DNA from 2 places in the Streptomyces sp. NPDC006487 genome. Region 2 is predicted to be linked to the other one. Evidence: riboswitches for the same ligand, from Rfam matches in the RefSeq annotation. Region 2 holds a riboswitch; the other holds the start of a gene.
The links. Region 2 has a riboswitch for thiamine pyrophosphate ahead of thiO (glycine oxidase ThiO). Riboswitches for the same ligand answer to the same signal wherever they lie in the genome.
Positions count from the first base shown of each region.

Region 1 (8,899 bases), on a different contig from region 2:
GAGAGAGCACAAGGGGTACAAAGAAGATGAAGGCCTTCCGGCTGGACGAGCTCGAGGCCGAGCGGGCCGCGAACAAGGGTGCCTACCTGCAGTTCCTGCGCGAGCGGAACATGTCGGTCGGGCTGTACGCGCTGGACGCCGGGCAGAGCGATCCCCAACAGCCGCACGGCCAGGACGAGGTGTACTTCGTCGTCAGCGGCAGGGCCTCGATCACCGTCGGGGAGGAGACGACGACGGTCGCCAACGGGAGCGTGGTCTACGTGCCGGCCGGGGTGCCGCACAAGTTCCACCACATCACCGAGAACCTGAAGGTAATGGTCGTCTTCTCTCCGCCGGAAGGGTGAACGGGCCCGGGGGCTGAGGGTCCGGGGCCCCGTTCCCCTAGGGGTCGGGTCAGGGGACTACGGGGGCTCGCGGGCCCCCGCCGGCGGCCGTGGCCTCCTAGCATCGAGAGCAGGAGTTACCGGCTAGACGGACTAGGAAGAAGAGGTCGAGGACATGGAAGGCATCCGAGGGATATTCGAGGGCATGCCCTGGTGGGTCAAGTGGGTCGCCGTTCCACTGCTGGTGCTGTTCGTCTTCGGTGGTGTGATCACCAGCATCATCGGTGCAGTGATCGGCTTCCTGTTCAAGGCGCTGCTCCTCGTGGCCCTCGTCGGAGGCCTGATCTTCGTCGTCAGGAAGTTCAAGGGCAACGAGACGAAGTCCTCCGCCGGAGAGTGGTAGAACTGGCACAACCAGGGTCACAGTGGGATTAACCCAGCTGAGGGAACGTGAAGCGCTAAACCGCTCTCAGCCCGGGAATCGGCGGATAGAGTGGCAATCTGTGCCGTTCCCTGGGCACCGAACGCCGGTACTGCCGCTCTGACCTGCGGTTCTTTGTTACAGCCACCGAGCACGACCCCCAGGAGTCACGGCACACGCGGGGGCGGCCCCCGCAGGGCGGGCCCCCCCAAGGCTCGCCGCCACGCCTGGGGGTGAGCTTTGTCTTCGGTTCACAATGCCGGTGTGCCGACTCTGATCGGTTCGGTGCAGCGCGCACTGAGGCTGCTCGAAGCGGTGGGTTCCCATAGCGAGGGAGCCCCGGCGAAACAACTGGCGCGCGAGGCCGGGCTCCCGCTTCCCACCGCGTACCACCTGCTGCGCACCCTGACGCACGAGGGCTATCTGCGACGGGAGAGCGGGGTCTTCGTCCTGGGGGACGCAGCGGGCCGTCTGGCCGGTGGCGGGCTTCAGCAGAAACGTCGCAGCATGATCCTCGACTCCCTCGCGCACTTCCGCGACGCGGTCGGGGCCCCCGTCTACTTCGCCGTCTACCGCGAGGGTGAAATCGAGGTCGTGGGTGTTTCGGACACCCCGGCGAACCCGGCCTGTGAAGAGTGGGCCGATTTCCGCGAGACCGGCCACGCGCACGCCATCGGGCAGTGCCTGCTCGGCCAGCTCGACGAGAAGGCGCGCAAGGAGTACTACGACCGTCACCCGGTCGAGGCCGTCACCCCCTACACCGTGCGGGATCAACGGGCTCTGGAGCAGCGGATCGGCTCCATGGAGCGGATGCAGCCGGTGACCGAGCGGCAGGAGTACGCCCTGGGAACGGTGTGCGCGGCCATCCCCATCACGGCCGGCGACACCGCCGCGACCATGGCGATTTCTCTCCCTCTGCACCAGGAACACCGATTGCTGTATGCGGTCGATCGGCTACGGAGTGAAGTAGGCGCGCTGTTGAGCACCCTCTCGTTCTCTATCAGTATCTGAAAACTCACTCCTTGTGATCTGCAAGCGCTTCCACCACTCTTGTCAAGAGGGCCTTGGGGGATCATTCCTGGCCACTTCCACTACAGCGGGGTAGGCAATGCGCGAGTCGGTACAGGCAGAGGTCATGATGAGTTTCCTCGTTTCCGAGGAGCTCTCGTTCCGGATCCCGGTGGAACTCCGGTACGACGCTCGTGACCCCTACGCAGTCCGCCTGACCTTCCACCTTCCCGGAGATGCGCCCGTCACCTGGGCGTTCGGCCGGGAGCTCCTTCTGGACGGCATCAACAAGCCGTGCGGTGACGGCGATGTCCACATCGCCCCGACCGATCCGGAGGAGCTGTCCGATGTCCACATCCGGCTGCAAGTAGGCGCAGACCGGGCACTCTTCCGTGCGAGCGCGGCGCCACTCGTGGCATTCCTCGACCGCACCGACCGGATCGTCCCGCTCGGCCAGGAGCGCAACCTCGGGGACTTCGAGGAGAACCTCGACGAGGCGCTCGACAAGATCCTCGCGGAGTCGCAGCAGAACGAGCAGAACGCGGGCTGACCGAAGCCCGGCCGGACACCTGCTGACCAGGGTGGCCCGGCACGCATCACCGCATCACCGCACGACCTGATTCATTTGCATCACTTGCATCACCGGATTCACGCACCAGGGCTCAGCGTGCCGACGCGCTGAGCGCTCCACCTTGCCGTTCTTCACGACCGGCCGTGCGCGCGAACTGACCGGTCGCGCCCGCCGGTCCGCCTTTCAGCGCTTGCGCCGCCGACCCCGGCCGCCGCGGAGCGGCCCCGAGGCCGCTGTGGCCGCCGGGGATTCCGCGCGGTCCGCGGACACCACCAGCGCGGCCAGCGCCGTGGTCACGGGTACCGAGGCGACCAGTCCGATCGAGCCCACGAGGGTCCGTACGATCTCCTCCGCGACCAGCTCGCTGTTGGCCACCGAACCCATACTGCTGTTCGCGATCGAGAACAGGAGGAGCAGGGGCAGCGCCGCACCCGCGTAGGCCAGTACCAGGGTGTTCACCACCGATGCGATGTGGTCGCGCCCGATGCGGATGCCCGCCCGGTAGAGCCCGCGCGGGCCCATCGACGGGTCCGCCTGGTGGAGTTCCCAGACCGCCGAGGTCTGAGTGACGGTCACGTCGTCGAGCACGCCGAGCGATCCGATGATGACACCCGCAAGCAGCAAACCGCTCATGTCGATGTTCGGGTAGAGCCCGTGGATCAGCCCGGTGTTGTCGTCCGTGTTGCCACTGAGGACGGCCCAGTCGATGAACAGCGAGCCCAGCAGGCCGATCAGCAGCAGCGAGACGAGGGTGCCGAGGACCGCGACCGAGGTGCGGGCCGTCAGTCCGTGGCACATGTAGAGCGCGATCAGCATGATCGCGCTGGCCCCGACCACGGCGACGACCAGCGGATTCGACCCCTGCAGGATCGCGGGGAGGATGAAGAAGGTCAGCACCGCGAAGCTGACGGCGAGTGCGATGAGTGCGAACAGCCCTCGCATCCGCCCGACGAGGACCACCGCGAGGGCGAAGATGCCCGCGAGCACGGCCATCGGCAGCTTGCGGTTCACGTCGATCACGGAGTACTGGAGATCCTGCGGTGCGTCCGGGGCGTACGCGACCACCACGCCCTGGCCGTCCGTCAACTGTCGTGGTGCGCCCGGCTGGACGATCTCGACGAACTCGCGGCCCTTGTCGGGGCCGCTGCCGACCCTGATGGTGGCCTTCTTGCACTCGCCGGTCTGAGCGGCGAGTGCCTCGCGCCCCTCGGGGGTCGAGGTGTCGCCGGTGGCCGGCACCTGCGCGGCGTTCACGGATTTGCAGTCGACGTGCTGGAGCGCGACGACCGTGCCCTGCTGGGTCTGCCGGTCGAACCCGACCCCGGTGCGCTCGTGGGCCGGGGCCCCACCGGGCCAGAGCACCGCCATGCCGATCACGACCGCGGCGGCGAAGGGGATCAGAACGGCCGCGATCACCTTGCGCAGGTGCTTCGAGACGGGGGCCGCCGGGCCATGGCTGTGCGAATGGCCGTGGGAGTGCCCGGGAGACCGGTCGGGCGAGTGACCGGGGTCCGCGTGCGCATGGCCTGAGTGGCCGGCGTGACCAGCGGGATCCGTGGGCTCGGTGGGGGGCTGCGGCGAGGACGTCACTGACTGATCATCGCAACAGATGAGGGGGCCCACTGTTCAGCACGCCACACATGACGCTAGCGTGGGGGCTACTTTGCACAACGCGGGAGCTCGGAGCACCGGGCTGAGAGGGCGCTGATCACCGTTCGCATTCGAATATGCGTACGGGAGGAGGCTGCGTCGACCGCCGAACCTGTTACCGGGTAATGCCGGCGTAGGGAGATTAGGTCTCATGACCATTCAGGACGCACGCACGCCTGCCGTCAGCCAGGACGCCGATGGCCAGACCGAGCGCCAGCCTGGCTGGCACAAGGGATACGTGGCGGGCTCCCGCCCCGACATCCGGGTGCCGGTCCGCCAGGTCCACCTCACCAACGGCAAGGACGTGACGCTCTACGACACGTCCGGGCCGTACACCGACCCGCAGATCGAGACCGACGTGCGCCGCGGCCTGCCGCCGCTGCGCGAGAACTGGATCATCAGCCGCGGGGACACCGAGGAGTACGCGGGCCGCCCCGTGCGCCCCGAGGACGACGGCATCAAGCACACCTCGCCGCGCGGTGGCCTCAAGAACCTCGACGCGGTCTTCCCGGGTCGTCCGCGCCAGCCCCGCCGTGGCCGTGGCGGCGCCGCGGTCACCCAGCTCGCGTACGCCCGCCGGGGCGAGATCACCCCGGAGATGGAGTACGTCGCGATCCGTGAGAACGTCTCCCCCGAGGTCGTCCGCGAGGAGATCGCCGCAGGTCGCGCGGTCATGCCGGTCAACGTGAACCACCCCGAGATCGAGCCGATGATCATCGGCAAGCGGTTCCTGGTGAAGGTCAACGCCAACATCGGCAACTCCGCCGTCACCTCCTCGATCGAAGAGGAGGTGGACAAGATGACCTGGGCGACCAAGTGGGGCGCCGACACGGTCATGGACCTCTCGACGGGCCGCAACATCCACACCACCCGCGAGTGGGTGCTGCGCAACTCCCCCGTGCCGATCGGCACCGTGCCGCTGTACCAGGCGCTGGAAAAGGTCGATGGCCGAGCCGAGGACCTGACCTGGGAGATCTACAAGGACACGGTCATCGAGCAGGCCGAGCAGGGCGTCGACTACATGACGGTCCACGCCGGCGTGCTGCTGTCGTACGTGCCGCTGACCGCGCGCCGCAAGACCGGCATCGTCTCGCGCGGCGGTTCGATCATGGCCGCCTGGTGCCTGGCGCACCACAAGGAGAACTTCCTCTACACGAACTTCGAGGAGCTCTGCGAGATCCTCGCGGCGTACGACGTGACGTACTCCCTGGGTGACGGCCTGCGCCCCGGTTCCATCGCGGACGCCAACGACGCGGCGCAGTTCGCGGAGCTGAAGACGCTGGGCGAGCTGAACACGATCGCCAAGCGGTACAACGTGCAGACGATGATCGAGGGCCCCGGGCACGTCCCGATGCACAAGATCAAGGAGAACATCGACCTTCAGCAGGAGATCTGCGAGGAGGCGCCGTTCTACACGCTCGGCCCGCTGACCACCGATGTCGCGCCCGCGTACGACCACATCACCTCGGGCATCGGCGCCGCGATGATCGCCTGGTGGGGTACCGCGATGCTCTGCTACGTCACGCCCAAGGAGCACCTGGGCCTGCCGAACCGCGACGACGTGAAGACCGGTGTCATCACGTACAAGATCGCGGCCCACGCGGCGGACCTGGCCAAGGGTCACCCGGGTGCCCAGGAATGGGACGACGCCCTGTCGGACGCGCGGTTCGAGTTCCGCTGGGAGGACCAGTTCAACCTGGCCCTCGACCCGGACACGGCCCGTGAGTTCCACGACGAGACCCTCCCGGCCGAGCCGGCCAAGACCGCGCACTTCTGCTCCATGTGCGGTCCGAAGTTCTGCTCGATGAAGATCTCCCAGGACATCCGCCGCCAGCACGGTGGCGACCTGGGCGCCGAGGAGATCGAGGCGGGCATGGCGGAGAAGTCCGCCGAGTTCGCGGCCGCGGGCAACCGCGTGTACCTGCCCCTGGCCGACTGACGCCGGACAGATCGGTACATCGCCGCTCGGCGACCCGTGACCCGGGGGGAGTCACGGGCCGCCGTGTCAGGCGGGCGAGCGCTGCGATGTTTCACGTGAAACAGGGATCGATGTTTCACGTGAAACATGGCTCGCGGCGAAGCCGCGGTTGGCTTCGGTCTGGCGGCGATAGGACTCGGGCAGGTCGGGCAGGGCGAGCAGACGGTCGCAGGCCCGTAGTGAGGTGTTCATGTCTCCCACCCAGTACGCGGTGATGGAGTGCTCGAAGAGCAGCCCCCACCGGTAGACCCAGGGCTGGACGAAGAGAAGGTCCTCGGGGACCGGCCGGTCCAGCACCGCCCCGGTGATCGCGTGCGCGGTGTGGTGGCGGCCCAGGAGGCGCAGCCTGGAGGCGAGTTCGTAGCAGGCTTCCAGTCGGGCCGGCCGGGATTCCCAGGCGCGGGTCAGGGCGTCCAGCGCGGCGGGGTGGTCTCCCGACTCCCCGTTCAGGATGCCGACCTGGAGCAGGGCGTAGTAGATCTCCTCCTCCCATCCACCCATGGCCGCACGAAGCTCGTAGAGCCGGACGGCCTCCGCCGTGTCGCCCATGTCGCGCATCGTCTGGGCGAGGTAGAAGACGGTGCGGGGGTTCGACGGGTCCCGCTGGAGCTCGGCGCCGAGTAGACGGGCGTCCCGTTCGAACTTGTCGTGCCGGGAGCCGCCGTCGGCGTAGTCCTCGATCACCAGCGCATCCAGGTTTTCCTGGATCCCGGGTCGCTGGTCGTTCTCGTCGGGGCGGTCGCAGGTGAGGTACTCGTGGGTGACCCCCTCGTACCGCCAGGGGAAGTCACCGCGGACCAGGCGCTTGATCCGGTACTCCAGCGCGCCCTCGTGGCGCAGCATGTACGAATCCGCGGTGAGCGGGGGCAGTGGGCCGTTGCGGCGCAGGACGAGGTCGGCGTCGAGGAGCAGCAGATAGTCGGCCTTGCCACGGGCATGGCCGATGTTGAGGCTCCGGTTGTGCCCGAAGTTCGTCCAGGGCTCCTCGTGGAGCTCTCCCGGGATTCCGTTCAGGGCCGCGCGGATGAGGTCCTGGGTGCCGTCGGTGGAACCGGTGTCGGAGATGACCCAGGTGTCGATGAGGTCCCGTACGGAATCGAGGCAGCGCTCGATGACAGCGGCCTCGTTCTTCACGATCATGCAGAGGCAAATGGTCGGCTTCACGGCCGCTGACCCTAGGGACGGCCCTCGGCCGGGCGGGTGAGGCACGCCGGGGCGTCGGAGCGCGAACCCGACTGGCCGCGCGGCGGACCGCCAAGTGGCCGTGTCCACTGCGCCGTTCCGCTGACCTCCGGGCGCGCCGGTCCGTGTCGCCGAGACGGACTCTTCAGGATGGCCCGCGGAGTCCGGTCGTATTTCCGGACTTCGCAGATCCGATCCATCTGGTGTGTGCGAGGAGCGGTAGATGAGTTCTGAGAAGAAGGCCCGCAACTACCTGGGGCCCCTGCCCCGACGGACCGCCTGGCTCACGGGAGGCACGCTCGCCTCGGTGGCGCTGGTGCTCGCGGGTATGGCGTCCCCGGCGGTGGGCCTGGTCTCGGCTCCGGTCAACGGGGACCCCTGCAAGTCGGGCCACAACAGACCGGACACCCGGACTCAGGAGGCGGCGCTCGAGGCAGGACAGCTCGTACACGGTGACGACAAGTGCAAGGTGGGTCCGACGGGTCCGAGGGGTCCGCGTGGCCCCAAGGGCAACACGGGGCCGACGGGCGCGCGGGGCGCGACCGGAGCCACCGGCCCGACGGGTCCGCGGGGCTACACCGGCCCGACCGGTCCGACGGGTGCGGCGGGCACCAATGGTCTGACGGGTCCGACGGGCCCGACGGGTGCGGCGGGCACCAATGGTCTGACCGGTCCGACCGGTCCGACGGGTGCGGCGGGCACCGACGGTCTGACGGGTCCGACCGGTCCGACGGGTCCGCGGGGAGCCAGCGGCGTGTGTTACGACGTCGACGCCCACCGGCCTTCGGCTGCCCGCGAGGTCAAGGCCGTGCTCTCGGCCGGCGTCACCTACGCCGGCATCCGCGACCTGCAGCCCACGGTGACCGCCTGGCGCTGGTACGACCTGACCACCACAGGGGACACCTACCCCGAGGACGCCTGTGCGGTGTCGATCTCGGAGCAGGCCAACATCGTCAACGTCGAGGTGCTGACGACGGGTGGCCTCGTCTACGAGACTTCCTGTGACATCGACACCGGCACCCCGGACGCACTCGTCTGCACCGGAGTGTGGGCGGCCGCCAGCCCTCAGCCCACCCCGGGTGCGAACGGGCTGGCCCGGTTCGCTCACAAGGCTCTGAGCAGGGAAGACCGCAACATCAACCCCATGGTGGTCAAGTAGCGGGTGGTCTACTCCGGCTCGGGTTCCGGGCCGCCGAAGTCCGGGCTGGTGAAGTCCGGAGACGAGTAGCCGGGACGGGGCCCCTGCGCCGGGGCCCCCGGACTGGTGAAATCGGGCCGGGTGTATCCCAGGTTGGGGATGCGCCCGGCTCCTGGCTTTCTGGGGGCCGGGAAGCCGGCCCCCGCGCTGGGATCGGCCAGCGCGTCCCGGAGGAACGGCACGATGCCCCGCTCCAGCAGGGCGTTGCGCCAGGCCTCACGGGCCCGTGCCACCTCGTCGGGTACCGTCTCCGTCTCGTCGGCCGCCACCTCCGTGGAACTGTTGCGGACGGCCGTCACGAGCAGCCCGATCACGGCGAAGAGCAGTGCGGCGGCGGTGAGTCCGCCGAAGAGCCAGCCGGCCGTCAGCATCGTGTCGGCGAAGGCCGGCTCGGGGTCGATCATCTTCAGGATGTAGCCCACCAGCAGGAAGATCAGCATGGCGGTGCCGGCCAGGACCGGTGCGAGGACCGCGACCACGGCGCTGACGCCCGCGCCACCGCCCTGACCGTCGTCCTCCTCCCCCGTCGTTCCGGGGGTGGACAGGATCTCGTCCTGCCGTTCCTTGC
Region 1 is NZ_JBIAHN010000008.1:284,245-293,143, forward strand. It holds gene ACFYM0_RS16325 (cupin domain-containing protein) at 27-344, shown strand; gene ACFYM0_RS16330 (DUF5326 family protein) at 508-726, shown strand; gene ACFYM0_RS16335 (IclR family transcriptional regulator) at 1,018-1,755, shown strand; gene ACFYM0_RS16340 (SsgA family sporulation/cell division regulator) at 1,853-2,302, shown strand; gene ACFYM0_RS16345 (YibE/F family protein) at 2,507-3,913, opposite strand; TPP riboswitch at 3,986-4,130, shown strand; gene thiC (phosphomethylpyrimidine synthase ThiC) at 4,125-5,912, shown strand; gene ACFYM0_RS16355 (glycosyltransferase) at 5,979-7,115, opposite strand; gene ACFYM0_RS16360 (hypothetical protein) at 7,357-8,292, shown strand; gene ACFYM0_RS16365 (hypothetical protein) at 8,301-8,899, opposite strand, start outside.
Region 1: it holds a riboswitch for thiamine pyrophosphate, as region 2 does, so the genes downstream of both, thiC (phosphomethylpyrimidine synthase ThiC) here and thiO (glycine oxidase ThiO) in region 2, are expected to answer to the same signal.

Region 2 (4,355 bases):
TACCGCCTCCTCAGAACGCCGGGCGTTCCGGGTCCAGGGCCGCGCGGCCTTCCACCGGGGAGGAGGCTTCCGCGAAGCGGCGTTGGGGGATGCGGCCCGCGCGGTGGGCCAGGCGGCCCGCCGAGACCGCGTCGCGCATGGCCGCGGCCATCAGGACGGGGAGCTGCGCCCGGGTCACCGCCGAGGCCAGCATGACCGCCGCGCAGCCCAGTTCCATGGCCAGGGCCACGTCCGAGGCCGTTCCGGCTCCGGCGTCCAGGATGACCGGGACCCCGGCCCGCTCGGTGATCAGCTCGAAGTTGTGCGGGTTGCGGATGCCCATGCCGGAGCCGATGGGGGAGCCGAGCGGCATGATCGCCGCGCAGCCCACGTCCTCGAGTTTGCGGGCGAGGACCGGGTCGTCGTTCGTGTAGGGGAGGACGGTGAAGCCCTCGTCGACCAGGACCTCCGCCGCGTCGAGCAGTTCGACCCCGTCCGGGAGGAGGGTGCGTTCGTCCGCGACGACCTCCAGCTTGATCCAGTCCGTGCCGAGGGCCTCCCGGGCCAGCCGGGCCGTCAGTACGGCCTCGCCCGCCGTGAAGCAGCCCGCGGTGTTGGGGAGGACCGCGATGCCGAGGCGGTTCAGGACGGACAGGACCGAGCCCTGGACCGTCGGGTCGAGGCGCCGCATCGCGACCGTGGTGAGTTCCGTGCCGGACGCGACCAGCGCCCGTTCCAGGATGTCCAGGCTCGGGGCCCCGCCGGTGCCCATGATCAGGCGCGAGGAGAAGGTCCGGCCGGCGAGGGTGAATACATCGTCGGGGGTGTCCGCCATGTGTTCAGCCTCCCTGGACCGCGGTGAGGACCTCGACGCGGTCGCCGTCGGTCACGGAGGTGTACGGCCACTGGCCGCGCGGAACCACGGTCTCGTTGAGGGCGGCCGCGACCCCCTTGGTGGCCTCGGTGAGGGTGGCGACCACGGTGGCGAGCATGGTGCCGTCCGCGATCTCGCGCGGCTCGCCGTTGACGGAAATGGTCATGCGAACGACTCCTGTCGCGTGAGGGTCGACATGTGGGGCGACGTGTGGGGCGACGTGTGGGGCGACGTGTGGGTCGACGTGAGGGCGAAACGGCGCGGGGTGAAGGGGCGGGCGATCTCCGGCAGTTCGCCGGTGGTCAGCAGGTCCGCCATCACGTCCCCGGTCAGCGGGGTCAGCAGGACCCCGTTGCGGTAGTGCCCGGTGGCCAGGTGCAGCCCCGGGAGTTCCGTCGGACCGAGGAGGGGGGCGTTGTCCGGGGATCCGGGCCGCAGTCCGGCCCGGGTCTCCACCAGGGGGAGTTCGGTGATCCCGGGCACCAGCTCGTGGGCGTCGCGCAGGAGTTCGTAGACCCCGCCCGCGGTGACGGTGGTGTCCCAGCCGAGCTCCTCGCTGGTGGCGCCGAGGACGAGTTCGCCGTTCTCGCGGGGCACGAGATAGACGTGGCTGCCGCGCACCACGGCCCGTACGGTCCGTGACAGGAACGGGGCGTAGGACGGTGGCACGGCGAGGCGCAGCACCTGGCCCTTGACCGGCCGTACGGGGGCCACGGCCTCCGGCGGTACGCCGTCCAGCCGGCCGCTGAGCGAGCCCGCCGCCAGCACCACCTGGTCGGCGCGCAGTTCCGTACCGCCGTCATCGTCGAGGACCGCGCCGCAGGCCCGGTCGGCGGCGGTCAGCAGTCGCGCCGCCCCGGCACGGTGCAAGGTGACCCCGGCCCGTTCGCAGGCGGCCAGCAGGGCGGCCGCGAGGCGGCGCGGGTCGACCTGGTGGTCGCCGTCCACGCGCAGGCCGCCGCGTACGCCCGGAGCCAGCATCGGTTCCAGGCGGCGGCACTCGCGGCCGGTCAGCCACTCGGACTCCAGGCCGCAGCGGCGCTGGAGCGCGTGCAGTTCGCGCAGGTGCAGCCGGTCGTCGGCGTCGAGGGCGACGGCGAGGGTGCCGCAGGCGCGGTAGCCGATGTCCATGCCGCCGCTGGCTTCGGCGAGCTCGGCGGCGAATTCGGGGTAGCGGGCGGCGGAGGCGAGGTTGAGCCCGAGCAGGGTCTCCTCGCCGTAGTGCAGCTCGGTGACGGCGGCCAGCATGCCGGCCGCGACCTGGGCGGCGCCGCCGCCGGGGGCCGGGTCGGCCAGTGCGGTGCGCAGCCCGCGCCGGGCCGCCCGCCAGGCGGTGACCAGGCCGATGATGCCGCCCCCGATGACGAGGACGTCGTAGCCGGGACTCCGGCCGTTCCTGGATGAATGCATGGGCGTCCAGCCCCTCCCTTCGCCGGCATGACCCGGATCAGGTTCGTACGGTCGGAGGCCGGCCAGCCTCCCTCTCAGCCCGGTGCGCCCGGACTCCCGCGATAGGTTCGGTGCCAGAGTAACGCCGAGCCCGACGGCGGGTAAGGCTGCCTCCCCGGTGCCGGCCTCCGCCTGGGTCCCGCCTGGGCTCTGCCCGGCCTCCGTCCCGCCTCCGCCCGGTCTCCGCTGCGTCTCCGCCCCGGTCTCCGCACGCTATTCCTGGCGAACCGTCAGTTGATTAGGGTGGGCCGCGTGAGCGAGCAGACGCAACAGCAGAGGCAGCAGGCGGAAGGCACGGGGCGCGGCGTGGTCGTCGTGGGCGCCGGGATGGCCGGGGTCCAGACGGCGGTCGCCCTCAGGGAGCAGGGCTGGACCGGCCCCGTCACCCTGCTGGGAGCCGAACCCCACCAGCCCTACGACCGGCCCCCGCTGTCCAAGGCGGTGCTCCTCGGCAAGGCCGAGGACTCGGCCTTCGACGTCGACTTCGGGGAGCTCGGCATCGAGCTCCGGCTGGGGGTCGAGGTCACCGGACTGCGGGCCGCCGACCGGGAGGTGGACACCGAGGCGGGACCGGTCCCGTACGAGTTCCTCGTGCTGGCCACCGGTGCCCTCCCGCTGAACCTGCCCGGCGCGGAGGGCGTCCCCGGGGTGCACCTGCTGCGCACCCTGGACGACGCGGCCCGGCTGCGGCCCGTACTGGCGGACGGCTCGGCGGTGGTGGTGGTCGGGGCCGGGTGGATCGGTGCGGAGTTCGCCACCGCCGCCCGCGAGGCGGGCTGCGCGGTGACGGTGGTCGAGGCGGCCGACCGGGTGCTGGCGGGCGCGCTGCCGCCGGAGGTCGCCGAGCCGATGGGCCACTGGTACGCCCAGGCGGGCGCCGAGCTGCTGACGGGCGCGCGGGTGGCCTCCGTGGAACCGGGCCGGGTCCTGCTGGCCGACGGGCGGGAGCTGCCGGCGGAGGCGGTGGTGGTGGGCATCGGCGCCCGCCCCGCCACCGGATGGCTGGCCGGGTCCGGCGTGGAGCTCGGCCCGGACGGAGCGGTCACCGCCGACGAGTGGCTGCGCACCTCGGTGCCCGGGGTGTACGCCGTGGGGGACTGCGCCTCCTTTCCCTCGGAGCGTTACGGATCCCGGCTGCTGGTGCACCACTGGGACAACGCGCTGCAGGGCCCGCGGGTGGTGGCGGCGGACATCCTGGCCGGGGGCTCGGGGGAGCAGGTCTACGACCCGGTCCCGTACTTCTGGTCGGAGCAGTTCGGCCGCTTCGTGCAGTACGCCGGGCACCACGCCGGCGCGGACGCACCGCTGTGGCGCGGGGACCCGGAGTCCGACACCTGGTCGGTGTGCTGGCTGCGGGAGGGCCGGCTGGCCGCGGTGCTCGCGGTGGGCCGCCCGCGCGACCTGGCCCAGGGGCGCCGCCTGATCGAGTCGGGCGCCCTCGTGGACCCGGAGAAGGTCGCCGACCCGGCGGTCGCGCTGAAGTCGGCGGTGCGCTGACCCGGCGGGGCGCGGGCCGGGAACGGGTTCCGGCCCGCGCCGACGCCCCCGTCCGGACCCCGGACGGGGCCGCTCGGGTACCGGCAGGCAGTCCGAGATGGCAGGCTTGTGCCCGTGACCGAGATTGACGCAAAGATCGATGCCCTTGTTCCCGCCTGGCTGTACCTCCCCGACATCGCGGAGATGCTCGACATCGAAGTGACCAAGGTTCGCCAGCTGGTCAAGGAGGGTCAGCTGCTCGCGGTGCGCCGCGGCGAGAACCGCTCCCTCCAGGTCCCCGCGGCCTTCATCGACGGAGACAAGATCGTCAAGGGCCTGGTCGGGCTGCTGACCGTGCTCCGCGACGACCGCTTCACCGACGCGGAGATCCTGGAGTGGCTCTTCACCGCCGACGAGACCCTGCCCGGCACCCCCGTGCAGGCACTGCGCGAGAATCGCGGCACGGAGGTGAAGCGCCGCGCTCAGGCGCTCGCCATCTGACCTGACTCCGCCTCGTACGCGGTGTGGGGGGCCCCGGGGGGGGCCCCCCCCCCCCCCCGGGCCGCGGCCCGCCCCC
Region 2 is NZ_JBIAHN010000047.1:76-4,430, reverse strand. It holds gene ACFYM0_RS37860 (thiazole synthase) at 11-814, opposite strand; gene thiS (sulfur carrier protein ThiS) at 819-1,019, opposite strand; gene thiO (glycine oxidase ThiO) at 1,016-2,263, opposite strand; TPP riboswitch at 2,261-2,373, opposite strand; gene ACFYM0_RS37845 (NAD(P)/FAD-dependent oxidoreductase) at 2,555-3,799, shown strand; gene ACFYM0_RS37840 (Rv2175c family DNA-binding protein) at 3,914-4,279, shown strand.